Regions from separate parts of the Oikeobacillus pervagus genome, predicted to be linked through region 2. Evidence: riboswitches for the same ligand, from Rfam matches in the RefSeq annotation. Region 2 holds a riboswitch; the other holds the start of a gene.
What was found. A riboswitch is a leader RNA that binds a small molecule or an ion and turns the genes downstream of it on or off. The one in region 2 is predicted to bind S-adenosylmethionine.

Region 1 (7,790 bases), on a different contig from region 2:
GGAAAGCTATCCAGTTAAGATGGAACCTAACAGATGCTATGAATAAAAATAAAACCTAGGTGAGCGATATTATGCCAAGAAAAGCAAGAAGGAAAAGTAGAAGTGGAATCTATCATATTATGTTGAGAGGAATTAATAAACAGACAATCTTTGAAGAGGATGAAGATAAAAGGAGGTTTTTGGAAACATTAAAAAAATACAAAGCCATCTGTAATTATCAAATTTACAGCTATTGTTTGATGAATAACCATGTCCATTTATTATTGAAGGAGACAGACGAATCCATTTCAATAGCCATTAAAAGAATTAGTTCAAGCTATGTCTATTGGTACAATTCGAAATATGAGAGATATGGCCATTTATTTCAAGGACGATTCAAGAGTGAAAATGTGGAAGATCAAACGTATTTCCTAACGGTTCTTAGATATATCCACCAAAACCCCATGAAAGCAGGCTTGGCCAAAACCGTATTGGAAAGTAAATGGACAAGTATAAATGAGTATCTGTTCAACGCGGATATAGTGGATATCGATTTTGCACTAGATTTATTTTCCTCAGAAAGAAACAAAGCGATTCAAATGTTCATGACATATATGCAACAGCAGAATCATGACCAATGTTTAGATGATCGTGTAAAAGTGAGAATGACCGATCATGAAGTAAAAGAGTATTTGTGTAAATGGGGAATTACAAATAATAGTGAATTGCAGCAAATGGAAAAGGACAAAAGGGATGCTGTATTAGTCAAACTAAAAAAGCTGAAAGGTGTAACAATTAGACAATTATCAAGAATAACGGGAATATCAAAGAGTGTCATTCATCGTGCTCGTTAATAGGGGACAGGTTCCTTGTCCCACTTGACTCGCCCCCATTGCCATGCGAGCGGCGAAAGGGGAGATCAACGTGCCCGTTAAGAATGGGGGCAAGGATAGACCTCTTCGTGGAGTAATTGGTATTAAACAAGAAATGGGACAAGGAACCTGACCCCCTGCACCCCTGTACTCCACAAAAAGAAGCCCCGATAAGCTGTAAATACCTTATCGGGGCCCTTTTTCTGTATATAGGGGAAGGGGACAAGGAACCTGTCCCTCCGTCTCTTAAAGAATGGTTACATTGCGCCTCTAATGATTTCCATGACTTCTTCTAATTTAGGTTTGCGTGGGTTTGTTAGGGCTGTTGCGTCTTTCATAGCGTTTTTCGCTAATGTTTCAATGTCTTCTTCTTTGGCTCCTAATTCTTTGAAGCCTGATGGGATGTTTAAGTCGCGAGCTAGGCGTTCAATTGCTTGAATTCCTTTTTCAGCTGCTTCGCGATTACTTAAACCTTCGACATTTTCACCAAGGTAATAAGCGATGTCTGCATAACGTTCTACTCTTGCAATCAAGTTGAATCGGCATACATGTGGAAGTAGGATCGCATTACATACACCATGAGGGAAGTTATAGAATCCGCCAAATTGGTGTGCAATTGCATGTACATAACCTAAAGAAGCATTATTAAAAGCCATACCTGCTAATGTTTGAGCATAGGCCATTTGTTCACGCGCTTCCATATCTTTACCATTTGCTACTGCGCGTGGTAAGTATACAGGAATTAGTTTAATTGCATGGATCGCTAATGCATCTGTAATTGGCGTAGCAGCAGTAGAAACATATGCTTCAACTGCATGTGTTAAAGCATCTAATCCTGTTGCAGCTGTTAGACCTGGAGGCATTCCAGCCATTAAATCAGGATCGTTAATGGAAAGAGTCGGTGTTACATGTTTATCAACAATCGCCATTTTTACTTTTCGTTGAACATTGGTAATGATCGTGAATTTTGTTAATTCACTACCTGTACCAGCTGTTGTGTTAATTGCCACAAGTGGTACCATTGGTTTTTCAGAAACATCGATTCCTTCATAATCTTCTATTTTTCCACCATTAGCGGCTACTAGTGCAATTCCTTTACCTGCGTCATGTGAACTTCCTCCCCCAAGAGTTACTACACTATCGCAGTTTTCATTATGAAAAGCTTCAAGTCCTTCTAATACGTTTTGATCAGTTGGATTTGGTTCTGCTTTTGGAAAAATAGCAATATCTAAGCCAGCTTCACGAATAATGCCAGCAATTTGCTCAGATAGTCCTAATTGATGCAAACCAGCATCTGTTACTAATAAAGGTTTTTTTACACCAAGGCCAGCTAATCTAGTTCCAACCTCGTTTACAGATCCTGAACCAAATAAGTTGACAGAGGGCATATGAAATGAGCTTTGAGTGTTTGTCATAGTAATTTCCTCCCAAACGGATTAATTTGATTTGAATTCCTCCAAAGAATTCTGTCCCCCTATTTGCAAGTGAAAATTTCACCTCCAATAGTATATGTTATTCTGAATAGAATATCCAGGAAAATGCCAGGTGCCAGGCACCATCCAGAAACTGGATGGTGCCTGGCACCTGGTTTTTTTTACCTTCCTTGAAATTCTTCTTTTATGGTGGTCAGTAATTTTGTATTGGTGAGTAGTTGGAGTCCGGTTAGGGCTAGTGCTTTGGCTCCTTTTATGAGTGCTTCATCGCCTTTTTTGGATGCGGCTGCTTCTCTGAAAGGGATGGTATGAGCAATGAGATCATCGGGGCCAATTTTTATATAGGGGTGAATGGTTGGGACTACTTGACTAATATTCCCGGCATCTGTTGAACCAATTCCACCCCAAGCGCCTGTCGCAATGGTTTCTCCTAGTTCTTCAATGACATGATGAAACACTTCATTAAATTTTTCATTCACTAAAAGATTATCTACTGGATTTTGGAAAGCGATAATATTCAGCTTTGCACCAGTTGCTAGTGCCGCTCCTTCTGCTACAGCTTTCACTTTCTTTGTCACTTCATTTAAATGTTCTCTTGTATCGGCACGTATGTAAAATCGAGCTTTTGCATACTCTGGAATAATATTTGGAGCATCACCGCCATGTGTAATAATTCCGTGAATGCTCACATCTTTTTTCAGCTGTTGTCTTAAAGCATTTATTCCGTTGAAAAGTTGAATCACCGCATCCAATGCATTGATTCCTTCATGAGGGGCAGCTGCTGCATGAGCGGATTTTCCAATAAACTCAAAATCAAGCGGGTCAACAGCAAGGGATGTACCACTTAATCTTGTCTGATTAGATGGATGGATCATCATCGCCGCATCAATTCCCTTGAGCAATCCGTGTCGAACGAAGCTTCCTTTAGCACTTCCGTTCGGCCCGCCTTCTTCAGCAGGGGTGCCTAATACGACAACTTCTCCACCCGTTTTATCTAATGTCTTACTTAAGGCAATCGCAGCTGCTACACTTGTCGTCCCAATGATATTATGTCCGCACGCATGCCCAAGTCCAGGAAGAGCATCATATTCCGCCAGAAAAGCGATGGATGGTCCTTTTTTCGCTGATTTTTTGCGAGCAAGGAAAGCTGTTTCATGACCTGCCACTGCCTTTTCGACTGTGAAACCTTCTTTTTCAAGAAGATCTATTAATAGACCAGATGCGAAAAATTCCTCATTCCCAATTTCAGGGTTTTCGTGTATTTGATGACTTGTGGAAAGAAAAAGTTCTTTATTACCTTCCACATTTTTAATAATTGTTTCTTTTAACGAACTAATCACTTCTACGATTGATGACATCATGTTTCCCTCCTCTAATGGATCATGTGCTTACCAGCCAATTTTACTTAATGGAATAAAGGTTGGAATTTGACTTCCTTTGTATTCCTTCTCAATCAATTCCGCTACATCATCTTCTTGATATAGCTCTGCCAGTCTTTTTAACGTTTTATTGTTTTTGTCTTCTTCTCTCGTTGCGATAATATTGACATAAGGAGTAGCAGTTTCACTCTCATGGAAAATAGAATCCTTCGTTGGGTTAAAACCTGCATCTACAGCGATTCCATTATTGATAATCGAAGCAGCCACATCAGGGAGAACACGTGGAGTTTGAGCTGCGACTACTTCAATAATTTTCAAGTTTTTTGGGTTTTCAACGATATCCTCTAATGATCCAGTCCCATCGAAGCCTTCCTTTAGTTTAATAAGGCCTGATTCTTGTAGTAAAAGAAGAGCTCTTCCCATATTGGATACATCGTTTGGCACTGCAATTTTACTGCCATCAGGAATGTCTTTTACCTTTTTGTATTTTTCTGAGTAAATCCCCATTGGAGCCAGAACCGTTGTAGCAATAGGAGCTAATTTCAATTTATGTTCCGCGATAAAACTGTCGAAATACGAAGCGGTTTGGAAGGCGTTGGCATCCAGTTCCCCTTCAGCTAGAGCGATATTCGGTTGAACATAGTCCGAGAAACGAACGATTTCAACTTTAATCCCTTCTTTTTCTGCCTTTTTAGCAACATAGTCCCAAACACGGTTATCCGTCCCGCTTACACCTACTTTAACTTCTACTTTTTTCTCGCTACCGCTCTTTTCATTGGAACAACCTACACTAAAGATGGCTAATGTTAAAATTGCAATGGAAAGTAATAATTTCTTCATTTTCTTTTTCCTCCTACTTATCGTCTTCTAATTTTTCTTGCAAGGATGTTTCCAAAGGACTGTAAACCTTGTACCATCACGATTAAAATTCCCACTGTCACCAACATGGTCACCGTATCAAAGCGTTGATATCCATATGTAATAGCAAGGTCACCAAGTCCGCCCCCGCCGATTGCTCCGGCCATAGCAGATGCACCGACTAAACCAATGGTTGCAATCGTAAAAGCTAGGACAAGAGAGCCAAGAGCTTCTGGAATTAGGAATCGAACTATGATTTGTCCAGGCGTTGCTCCCATTGCTTCCGCTGCTTCAATTACACCTGGATCCACTTCAAGTAGAGAATTTTCTATTAATCTAGCAATATACGGCCCAGCATAAAACACTAGCGGCACGATTGTAGCAGTCGTCCCAATCGATGTCCCCACAAGAAATCTAGTGATCGGAATAATCGCGACCATTAAAATGATAAAGGGGATGGAACGGAAAATATTGATAATTCCACTTAGTACATTGAAAACGAGCAAATTCTCTAGTAAATGACCTTTCCGGGTTACAACGAGCAGGACCCCGAGTGGCAACCCAAGAACGGCCGAAAATAAAAGTGAGAAGGACACCATTTGAACGGTTTCAATCAATGCTTCTGTGATTTGCTCTGAATTAACTAGCATGTGTGATCACTTCCTTTATCGTTATTTGTTCATTGTTGATATACATTAACGCTCGGTTGATTTCATTATTCGATCCTTGAAATTCGACAATTAAGTTTCCAAATGAAGTTCCTTGGAGTTCCGTGATATTTCCAAAAAGAACATTGATATGGATATCGAATTTTTTGGAAAGGGTTGATAATAATGGGCGACCTGCTGAGTTTCCAACAAAATTAATTCGAAATATGTTCTGTGCTCCAGCATTTTTTTGGATGGTTTCTTTAATGGAATCGGGAATTTGGTCATTCATGACGGTGCTGACAAAATTTCTAGCTGTCTTTGTTTTCGGTGATGAAAAAACGTCAAACACTGTCCCTTCCTCAATGATTTTTCCATTCTCCATGACAGCGACACGATGGCAAATATCCTTAATGACTGCCATCTCATGGGTAATGATTAGAATCGTAATGTTGTATTCCTGATTGATTTTTTTCAGAAGCTGTAAAATGGAACTAGTCGTCTGCGGATCAAGGGCTGAAGTCGCTTCATCACATAGCAGGATGGATGGCTGAGTAGCAAGTGCCCTAGCAATCCCAATCCGCTGTTTCTGACCACCTGATAGTTGGTCCGGATAACTATTGGCTTTATCTGAAAGCCCAACAAATTCAAGAAGTTCATATACTCGCTTCTTTATTTTCTCTTTCGGAACTTTAGCTAATACGAGCGGCATGGCCACATTCGCAAATACGGTTTTGGAATTTAAAAGATTAAAATGTTGAAACACCATCCCGATATTTCGTTTGACTTCGCGGATTTCCTTCGCAGATAAAGCGGTTAGATCATGACCGTCCACCAACACTTTCCCTGATGTTGGCTGCTCCAACCAGTTCACACATCGAAGTAAGGAACTTTTACCAGCACCACTAAACCCAATCACTCCGAAAATTTCACCGGCATTTATTTTTAAATTAATCCCATTTAATGCTTTCACCTGATTTCCACCACTGTTGTACACCTTATTTACATTTTGAAACTCAATCATATTGCTTCTCTCCTTTCAATGCTGTTGGGCCATCACACGTTTTTTCTTTGTTTTGGACAAATGAAGAAAACCTTTCAAGTAATCTAAAATAGATGATTTACTAAACAGATGTGAAAACTATGAATTAACTTACAGAAATCACCTTGGCGTTTAGAAGGGGAGTTGATACTTATTAGAACAACAAAAAACCCTCTTCTTGAAAAAAGAAGAGGGTAAAATGTATAAGACTAATCCTCTTCTTATCTTTCAAGCCTAGCTTGCTGGAATTGGCACGGTACAAAAAATGTCCGTTGCCGAGGTGTCATAGGGCCAGTCCCTCAACCTCTCTGGATAAGAAGTATTTTCCGTATTCAATTGATAGTATGATGAATACATTACAACATTCAAAAAACAAAGTCAATGGAATTTTTCAAAAGAGTAGGATTTATCTAAAAAATGGTGAATATGTGTACTTTAAAACAACGAAGCCTGTTGGTACGATAAAGAATGTATGCTAAATTAAGTTTGTAATGAAAATGGTTGGAGGAATTATGAAGAAGTTCAAACGAAATATTAAAAGGTTTTTCTTATTTTTATTTATTTTAATTGTGTTCATGTATCTAAATAATAGTTCTTTCCTTACTAAGTCTAGGAATGAATCTCCTATATTATTGGCACATAGAGGAATGGCACAAACCTTCCCAATGGAGGGAATTGCCAATGATACATGTACGGCTAAAAGGATTTATAAACCAGAACATCCTTTTTTGGAGAACACGATTCCCTCGATGGAAGCCGCCTTTAAAGCAGGTGCCGACATTGTAGAATTAGATATAAAGCCTACGAAAGATGGGCAATTCGCTATCTTTCATGACTGGACTCTAGATTGCCGGACAGAGGCAGAGGGAATGGTTCAGGACTATACAATGGCAGAACTAAAAAAACTGGATGTTGGCTACGGATATACAGCTGATCATGGAAAAACTTATCCCTTTCGCGGGAAAGGAGTGGGGCTGATGCCTTCCCTAGATGAGGTATTAGAATATTTCCCAGAGGAGTCATTCCTAATCCATATCAAGAGTGCCGAACCGACAGAAGGCATTCAACTGGCAAAACACCTTTCGAAACTCCCTGAAAAACGTTTAAATCAGTTAACCGTTTACGGAGATGATCAACCTATCCATACATTGAAAAAACAATTACCCAACCTTAGAGTCATGTCAATGGCCACGTTAAAGAGTTGTTTACTTCCTTATCTAGGGATAGGGTGGACAGGTATGATTCCATCCGCGTGTGAGAACACCCAACTGCATATCCCAGAAAAATACGCACCATTATTATGGGGATTTCCTAATAAGTTCTTGAATCGTATGGAAAGCGTAAATACTCGTGTAATACTAGTCGCAGGTGACGGAGGATGGTCGGAAGGTTTTGATCAAAAACAAGATTTAAAACGACTTCCCGAAAATTACACGGGTGGTATTTGGACGAATCGTATTGATGTGATTGCTCCAATTATTGAAAAAAAATCAGAGCCATTAAAACAATGAGAGATTTAAGTTTAAAAAGAGTTGATTTCTTATGATAGAGGAAATCAACTCTTTTGATATTTTCTTAGG
Region 2 (7,790 bases):
TTCAAATGGGAAGACAAGCCATCACCTATCTTCCATAAAAATCAAAATCAAAAGCGGAAGCGCCTGTTCATCGGCGTACGGATTTCGTAGTCTTTGACTGAGATAAAGGAAACACAGCGAGGTATTTTCGAGCTGATGTTGACTTATCGTAGGGAAAAGACGGAGAAATTCGCTAGACGATAGGCGCTGGAGCTGGACGATCAAAAGCGGAAGCGCCTGTTCATCGGCGTACGAATTTCGTAGGTTTCGACTGAAATAAAGGGAACGAGGCAAGGTAGTTCAAAAGCTAATGATATCCATATCCCCAACAATAAAAAAGAGGAAAGGCGCCTAAGTTACTTAGGACAGCCTCATCCTCTTCTTTTTTTATCCCACTTGATATTCTGGTTTTTTCTTTCCAAAATCATATTTTTCCTCAACATAGACATCATGCCAAATCATAAAGACAAGGATCGTCCAAATCTTTCTACTATTATCCATTTTCCCTTGAACATGATCTTCTAATAAATTCAAAATATAATCTTGGTGGAAATATTCATTCGCACCACTATTTTTAATTAGATCCAATGCCCAATCATACATTTCGTCTTTTAACCAATGACGGATTGGAACTGGGAATCCTAATTTTTTGCGATCAAGTACATGATCAGGAACGATACCTTTAGCTGCTCTTCTTAAAATGTACTTAGTTGTTCCATGAGCTGTTTTTAATTGGGTTGGAATGTTAGAAGCAACTTTAAATACTTCTTTATCTAAGAATGGAACACGAAGCTCTAAAGAATGAGCCATCGTCATCTTATCCGCTTTTAATAAAATATCACCACGAAGCCATGTGTGAATATCAATATATTGCATCCGATCAACAGGATCATAATCTTTTGTTTCCATATAAAATGGCTTTGTCAATTTTTGATAATCAAGGCCTTCGGAATAATGGCGGAGAAGACTTCTTTTCTCTTGTTCCGTGAACATTTTGGCATTTCCAATATAACGCTCTTCCATTGGAGTTACTCCGCGTTCAATAAAGCTCTTTCCTTTCATTCCTTCAGGCATCATTTTCGCTATGAGACGGAGAAATGATTTCAAGATCATAGGAATTTTATTAAAAACTTGCAAGGATTGTGGTTCTCGATAAATATTATATCCGCCAAATAGTTCATCAGCCCCTTCACCTGATAAAACAACGGTCACATGTTTTCTAGCTTCACGGGCAACGAAATATAATGGAACACATGCTGGATCTGCTAATGGATCATCTAAATGCCACATGATTTTCGGAAGTTCTTTCATATATTCTTCTGGTGTAATGACATAGCTAATGTTCTCAACACCTAGCTTGTCAGCTGTCTCTTTCGCAACATCAATTTCACTAAATCCATCTCGTTGGAAACCAACAGAAAATGTTTTAATATTCGGATGGAAGTTTTTAGCGATAGAAGCAATGATGGAGGAATCAATTCCACCAGATAGGAAAGATCCAACTGGCACATCACTTCTCATATGAACATTGACAGAATCAAGTAGCACATCTTGAATTTCTTTAATATATTGATCTTCTGATTTTAAAATAGGACGGAAAGATGCTTTCCAATAGCTGCGAATCTTCATCTTTTCTCCTAGTTTTTTCGTAAAACAATGACCAGGTTCCAACTTCTTAATGTTCGCTGTTAAGGTATAAGGCTCAGGGACATATTGATACGTTAAATAATGTTGCAAGGCATCATGATCAAATTCTTTTTTTTCTAAAGATAGTAAAATACTTTTCTTTTCCGATGCAAAAAACGTTCGATCTTCCTCTTCTAAATAGAAAAATGGTTTAATGCCAAAAGCATCCCTTGCACCAAATAAAACTTTCTCCTGCTTATCCCAAATAACAAAAGCAAACATTCCACGCAGCTTATCAACCACTTCTTCCCCTATTTGACTATATAAGGCGATAATCACCTCTGTGTCTGAAGAGGTTTGGAATGCATAGCCAGACTGGATAAGACCTTCGCGTAATTCTACGTGATTATAAATCTCTCCGTTAAAAATAATCCAATATCGCTCATTCTCATAAGATAATGGTTGATGACCGTTTTCGATGTCAATAATACTTAAGCGACGGAAACCGAATTGTATAAATTCATCAGAAAAAAAACCTTCATCATCAGGACCACGATGTTCAATGAGATCATTCATTTGTTTAAATTGTTGTTGATCACATACGATCTCTTTTGCAGAAACATTTCTTACACAACCAATAAAGCCACACATAGAAAATCCTCTTCTCTATTTGATTTAAAAATAAAGTTCAAGTCCTAACCTATAATGTAAACTATCTTTCTATAAACTTCTACCATTTTATAGTGAACATAAAAAAATTGTAACAAATTAGATTGATTTGTTAATAGTTATTCTAGCTCATTTTCAAAAAGTTACCCATAGTTCTAAATTTTATAACAATAATAAAGGAGTCACATTGTAAATGTAACTCCCCCTATCATATTATTTCAAAGCTTGTTCTTTCAATACTTCTGCTTTATCTGTTCGTTCCCAAGGAAGATCAATATCCGTACGTCCAAAATGACCGTATGCCGCCGTGTTCTTATAAATCGGTCGGCGCAGATCTAGCATTTTGATAATCCCCGCTGGACGAAGGTCGAAATGATCCCGAACAACTTTCACTAATACATCTTCTGAAACTTTCCCAGTACCAAATGTATCAACAGAGATAGATACTGGCTGAGCAACTCCAATCGCATAAGCAAATTGAACTTCACATTTATCAGCTAAGCCCGCTGCAACAATATTCTTTGCTACATAACGCGCTGCATACGCCGCAGAACGATCCACTTTTGTAGGATCTTTCCCAGAGAAAGCTCCTCCACCATGGCGAGCATAGCCACCATACGTATCCACAATGATTTTTCGACCTGTAAGACCTGCATCCCCTTGTGGTCCCCCAATGACAAAACGACCTGTAGGATTAATAAAGAATTTCGTTTTTTCATCAATTAGTTCTTTTGGAACAACAGGATTAATAACATGCTCACGAATATCTTTTTGAATTTGTTCTAATGTAATTTCTGGATGATGCTGTGTAGAAAGAACAATCGTATCCACGCGAACAGGTTGATTTTTTTCATCATATTCAACCGTTACTTGTGTTTTCCCATCAGGTCGTAAATATGGAAGAACTTCCTCTTTTCGAACCTCTGTCAGACGACGTGCTAGTTTATGAGCTAATGAGATCGGTAACGGCATTAATTCCTTCGTTTCATTACATGCAAAACCGAACATTAACCCTTGGTCACCTGCACCAATCGCTTCAATCTCATCATCACTCATTTGACCTTCACGTGATTCTAAAGCTTCGTTTACTCCAAACGCAATATCTGGAGATTGTTCATCAATCGAAGTGAGTACCCCGCAAGTTTCAGCGTCGAAACCGTATTTTGCTCGTGTATAACCAATATCCCGAATCGTATCACGAACAATTTTCGTAATATCCACATATGAAGATGTTGTAATTTCTCCTGAAACTAGTACAAGCCCTGTTGTCACAGAAGTTTCAGCGGCTACACGTGCATTTGGATCTTCCGCTAAAATAGCGTCTAAAATAGCATCTGAAATTTGATCGCAAATTTTATCAGGATGCCCTTCTGTAACCGATTCAGAAGTAAAAAGGCGACGATTAACTGTCATAAAGATTCCTCCCCTAAAATTTTTCCCTTCCTTTATAGTGTCGTAATGGAAAGGTGAACCGAATCAATACTTTATACAAACATCATGCTCACGGTACTCGTTCCCTACGTAGTAGTATGTTATAAACATTGGTAAAATATCACTACCAACGACCAAGGCCATAATAAAAATAAAAACCTTTCCTATAATATTGAGGGAAAGGTTGCATTGTAACACTTTAGCCTTTCACTCTTATCGTTCAAGGGAATCCCTTGCTTCAGGTTAGCACCTTTTCTCTCAAAACTGGGCGTGAAAATAACCAACTCGTTTCGCAGCCAATTTCACAAAAGAAGTATGGACGAGAGAATAATAAATCTATACATACGCTCGGTTTTTGCAAGAGCAGGTTGCTGGGTTTCATTGGGCCTGTCCCTCCACCAACTCGGGATAAGAGTATCCGTTCAAGGTACAATGTTAACGTACGTCTATAATTCATGTCAACCTGTTTTTCATCACATGAACAATTGCACCAATGTAATCCCTCAAAGAAAAAACACAAAGCAGATTCCTGATCTAAATCCAACAAAAGAATCTGACTAGACCTAAAATAGGGTCTTTTTAAAATAACAACTTGCTCCACCATGTTTTTACCTTATTATATTAGTGAAAGATATTCTCCGACAAATAATGAGCATTTTCTAAGAAAATGTGACAAAATAAAAAACAAAAGAAAAATTTTTTAAATAGTATAGACTATTCCTTCGAATGTGTTATACTATTTCTAGAACAAATAAGCGTATAAAAATCAGACAAAGGAAGGTTATAAATCTATGAACTCTGTAAGCGTTTCAAGCGAAATTTTGGAATTATTAAACGGTGCAAACGTCATGATGCAACCATCAGTTCCTCAATTAGTTGAAAAGGTATTAAACCGTAAAGAAGGAATCTTATCAGAAGCTGGAGCTGTTTGCGCTGAGACTGGTAAATATACAGGTCGTTCACCTAAAGATAAATTTATCGTAGAAGAGCCTTCTACTAAAGATAAAATTGACTGGGGTTCAGTTAACCGACCTATTTCCAAAGATGCGTTTGATCATTTATATAATAAAGTAGTGGATTACTTAAAACAAAAAGACGAACTTTTCGTTTTCAAAGGGTACGCTGGAGCTGACAAAAAACATCGCCTACCTATTCAAGTAGTTAATGAATATGCTTGGCAGAACCTTTTTGCTCATCAATTATTCATTCGTCCAACGGAAGAAGAGTTAGAAAGTCATCAAGCAGAATTCACTATACTATCTGCTCCAGATTTTAAAGCAGATCCTGAAGTGGATGGAACCAACTCTGAAACATTCATCATCGTATCATTCGAACGCCGTATCGTATTAATTGGTGGAACCGAATACGCTGGGGAAATTAAAAAATCAATCTTCTCCATTATGAACTATTTATTACCTGAATCAGATATTTTATCTATGCACTGTTCTGCCAATGTTGGCTTTGAAGGGGATGTCGCATTATTCTTCGGACTTTCTGGAACAGGAAAAACAACATTATCTGCAGATCCTCATCGCCGACTTATTGGAGATGACGAGCATGGATGGTCACCGAACGGGGTCTTCAATATTGAAGGTGGTTGCTATGCGAAATGTATCGGTTTATCTCGTGAAAAAGAACCACAAATTTACGATGCAATTCGCTTTGGCTCAGTATTAGAAAATGTTGTTCTTGATCCAGATAGCCGCATTCCGAACTATGATGACAATACTTTAACTGAAAATACACGTGTTGCTTACCCAATTCAAAATATTGACAACATTGTAACACCAAGTATAGCAGGTCATCCAAATACAATTATTTTCTTAACAGCTGATGCTTTTGGAGTATTACCTCCAATCAGTAAATTAACAAAAGAACAAGCAATGTATCATTTCTTAAGCGGATATACATCTAAATTAGCTGGTACAGAACGTGGAGTTACTTCACCAGAAGCTACATTCTCAACATGTTTTGGCTCACCATTCTTACCACTTCCAGCTACACGTTATGCGGAAATGTTAGGGAAGAAAATTGACGAACATAATGTTCAAGTCTACCTAGTGAACACAGGTTGGACAGGTGGCGAATATGGTGTAGGTAATCGTATAAAATTAGCCTATACTCGTTCTATGGTTCAATCTGCTTTACTTGGTGAACTTGAAAGCACAGAAACCATTAAAGATGAAATCTTCGGATTAGAAATTCCTTTACATGTGCCTGGTGTACCTGATGAAGTATTACAGCCAGTGAAAACATGGGAAGATGATAAAGCTTACGAACAAAAAGCAAAAGAACTTGCTGCGAAATTTAATGAAAACTTCAAAAAGTTTAACAATGTAGCGGTTGAAATTGAAAAACTTGGCGGACCAATTTCGTAAGTTACGACTGAGAAAAAAGAAACACAGTAAATTAAAAAAGCGAGACACAATGTCTCGCTTTTTTAATTTGTCGTATTAAGGGAGATTAAATGATAAGTAATTACCGTTTTTTCATTCGACCACTGTAACTGATCGATAATCGCTGTCCCACTCGCTTCTACATCCTTAAATTTATGAACGTGAATGGGGATATGTAATGGATAAACACGGTATCCAGTTTTCGTTAATTCAAAAACATTTTCTTCTTTTCTTATTTCTTCCCCTTTTGTCACAATCATTGTATTAAATTCCAAAGGCATTCCCATGATCATCCCCTGCCCTTTCTCTATTGATCTCCCATCTATCCTAACATGATTCACCTTGACTTTTCATCCATTGACATAAATTTGTAACCACTTGTCTATTTACAACTGGTGGAAAATAATGTGTGTAATCCTCGAAATACCATGTTGTCACTTCTTTTCCAAGTTGGTGCAGTCCTTTTTCTAATCGGAAAGAATGTTCAGCTGACACATTTTCATCTTTTAGTCCGTGAATAATAAGAACAGGACAGGTTATTTTCCCCAATTCAAATAAAGGTGTTCTTCCGTCATATTTTGATTTGCACTTATTCGGGCTCCCCCCTATTACCCTTTTCATCATTCTTCTTAAATCCATTCTTTCCATATAGGTTAAAGTCATATCCGTCACTCCCCCCCAAGAAACGACAGAAGCTACACCCTCCATATAGATTGCTGTAAAAAGGGCCATCACCCCACCTCGAGAAAATCCAAATACATGAATTTGACTTTTTAAAACATTAGGTTGTTCTTTTAACCATCGATAGGCTGAGAAAGCATCTTCCCGATCTCGCCCAGCAAAATCTTCATCCCCTTCTCCTCCCCGATTTCCACGGTAAAAAGGAGCAAAAACAACAAACCCCTCAGATGCAAACTGTGCAATTCTCGCAGGTCGAACCATTCCGACATTTTTGATTCCACCACGTAAATATAAAAAACCAGGATAAACTCCACTTTCTTTAGGTTCTGCTAATAACCCCTTCACTTTCAATCCATCAGACAAATAAGTAATAATATACATCTTTACATTTGGATTTGGAGAGGGAAATCTATATTTTTCCCCAGTAAAATAGAAACCTTCCATATCACCAACAACTCCTAACAAGCCTAATGATCCCCATAATGGGTACAAAATATGAATATATTCTATAGGCTATCACACATTTTCACCATAATCATAAGATAAAGAAAACTCACTTGTAATGCATTTTTTAGAGGAGGATCACAATGAAAAAAACGTGGATAAAATGGGTGTCATTATTACTATCTGCCATCGTTATTTTTTCTTTAGCAGCCTGTAACCAACAAACGGAGAAAAAAGAAAAAAGGCAAAAAATACGGGTTGCCGAAGTAACGAGATCCATATTTTATGCCCCACAATACATTGCAGTGGAAAAAGGATTTTTTGAAGAAGAAGGATTAGATGTGGAAATCAAGACGACTTGGGGTGGAGATAAAACGATGACAGCCCTATTATCAAATGGTGCCGATATCGCCTTAGTTGGATCAGAAACATCTGTATATGTATATGCACGTGGCGCTAATGACCCCATCGTTAATTTCGCACAGCTCACTCAAACAGATGGAACATTCCTTGTAGCCAGAGAAAAAGTAGAAAATTTTAACTGGGATCAATTAAAAGGTGCAG

Region 1: another riboswitch for S-adenosylmethionine. It lies ahead of J2S13_RS11445 (methionine ABC transporter ATP-binding protein); the one in region 2 lies ahead of metK (methionine adenosyltransferase).

What each region holds. Positions count from the first base shown of each region.
Region 1 covers NZ_JAUSUC010000030.1:512-8,301, reverse strand. The annotation lists gene J2S13_RS11475 (YifB family Mg chelatase-like AAA ATPase) at 1-59, shown strand, start outside; gene J2S13_RS11470 (transposase) at 72-833, shown strand; gene J2S13_RS11465 (iron-containing alcohol dehydrogenase) at 1,109-2,266, opposite strand; gene J2S13_RS11460 (M20 family metallopeptidase) at 2,446-3,642, opposite strand; gene J2S13_RS11455 (MetQ/NlpA family ABC transporter substrate-binding protein) at 3,673-4,503, opposite strand; gene J2S13_RS11450 (methionine ABC transporter permease) at 4,521-5,171, opposite strand; gene J2S13_RS11445 (methionine ABC transporter ATP-binding protein) at 5,161-6,192, opposite strand; SAM riboswitch class I at 6,429-6,529, opposite strand; gene J2S13_RS11440 (glycerophosphodiester phosphodiesterase family protein) at 6,723-7,721, shown strand.
Region 2 covers NZ_JAUSUC010000026.1:33,680-41,469, forward strand. The annotation lists gene J2S13_RS10815 (C39 family peptidase) at 1-38, shown strand, start outside; gene asnB (asparagine synthase (glutamine-hydrolyzing)) at 367-2,256, opposite strand; gene metK (methionine adenosyltransferase) at 2,488-3,687, opposite strand; SAM riboswitch class I at 3,916-4,120, opposite strand; gene pckA (phosphoenolpyruvate carboxykinase (ATP)) at 4,497-6,083, shown strand; gene J2S13_RS10835 (DUF2584 domain-containing protein) at 6,146-6,388, opposite strand; gene J2S13_RS10840 (alpha/beta hydrolase family protein) at 6,429-7,226, opposite strand; gene J2S13_RS10845 (ABC transporter substrate-binding protein) at 7,370-7,790, shown strand, end outside.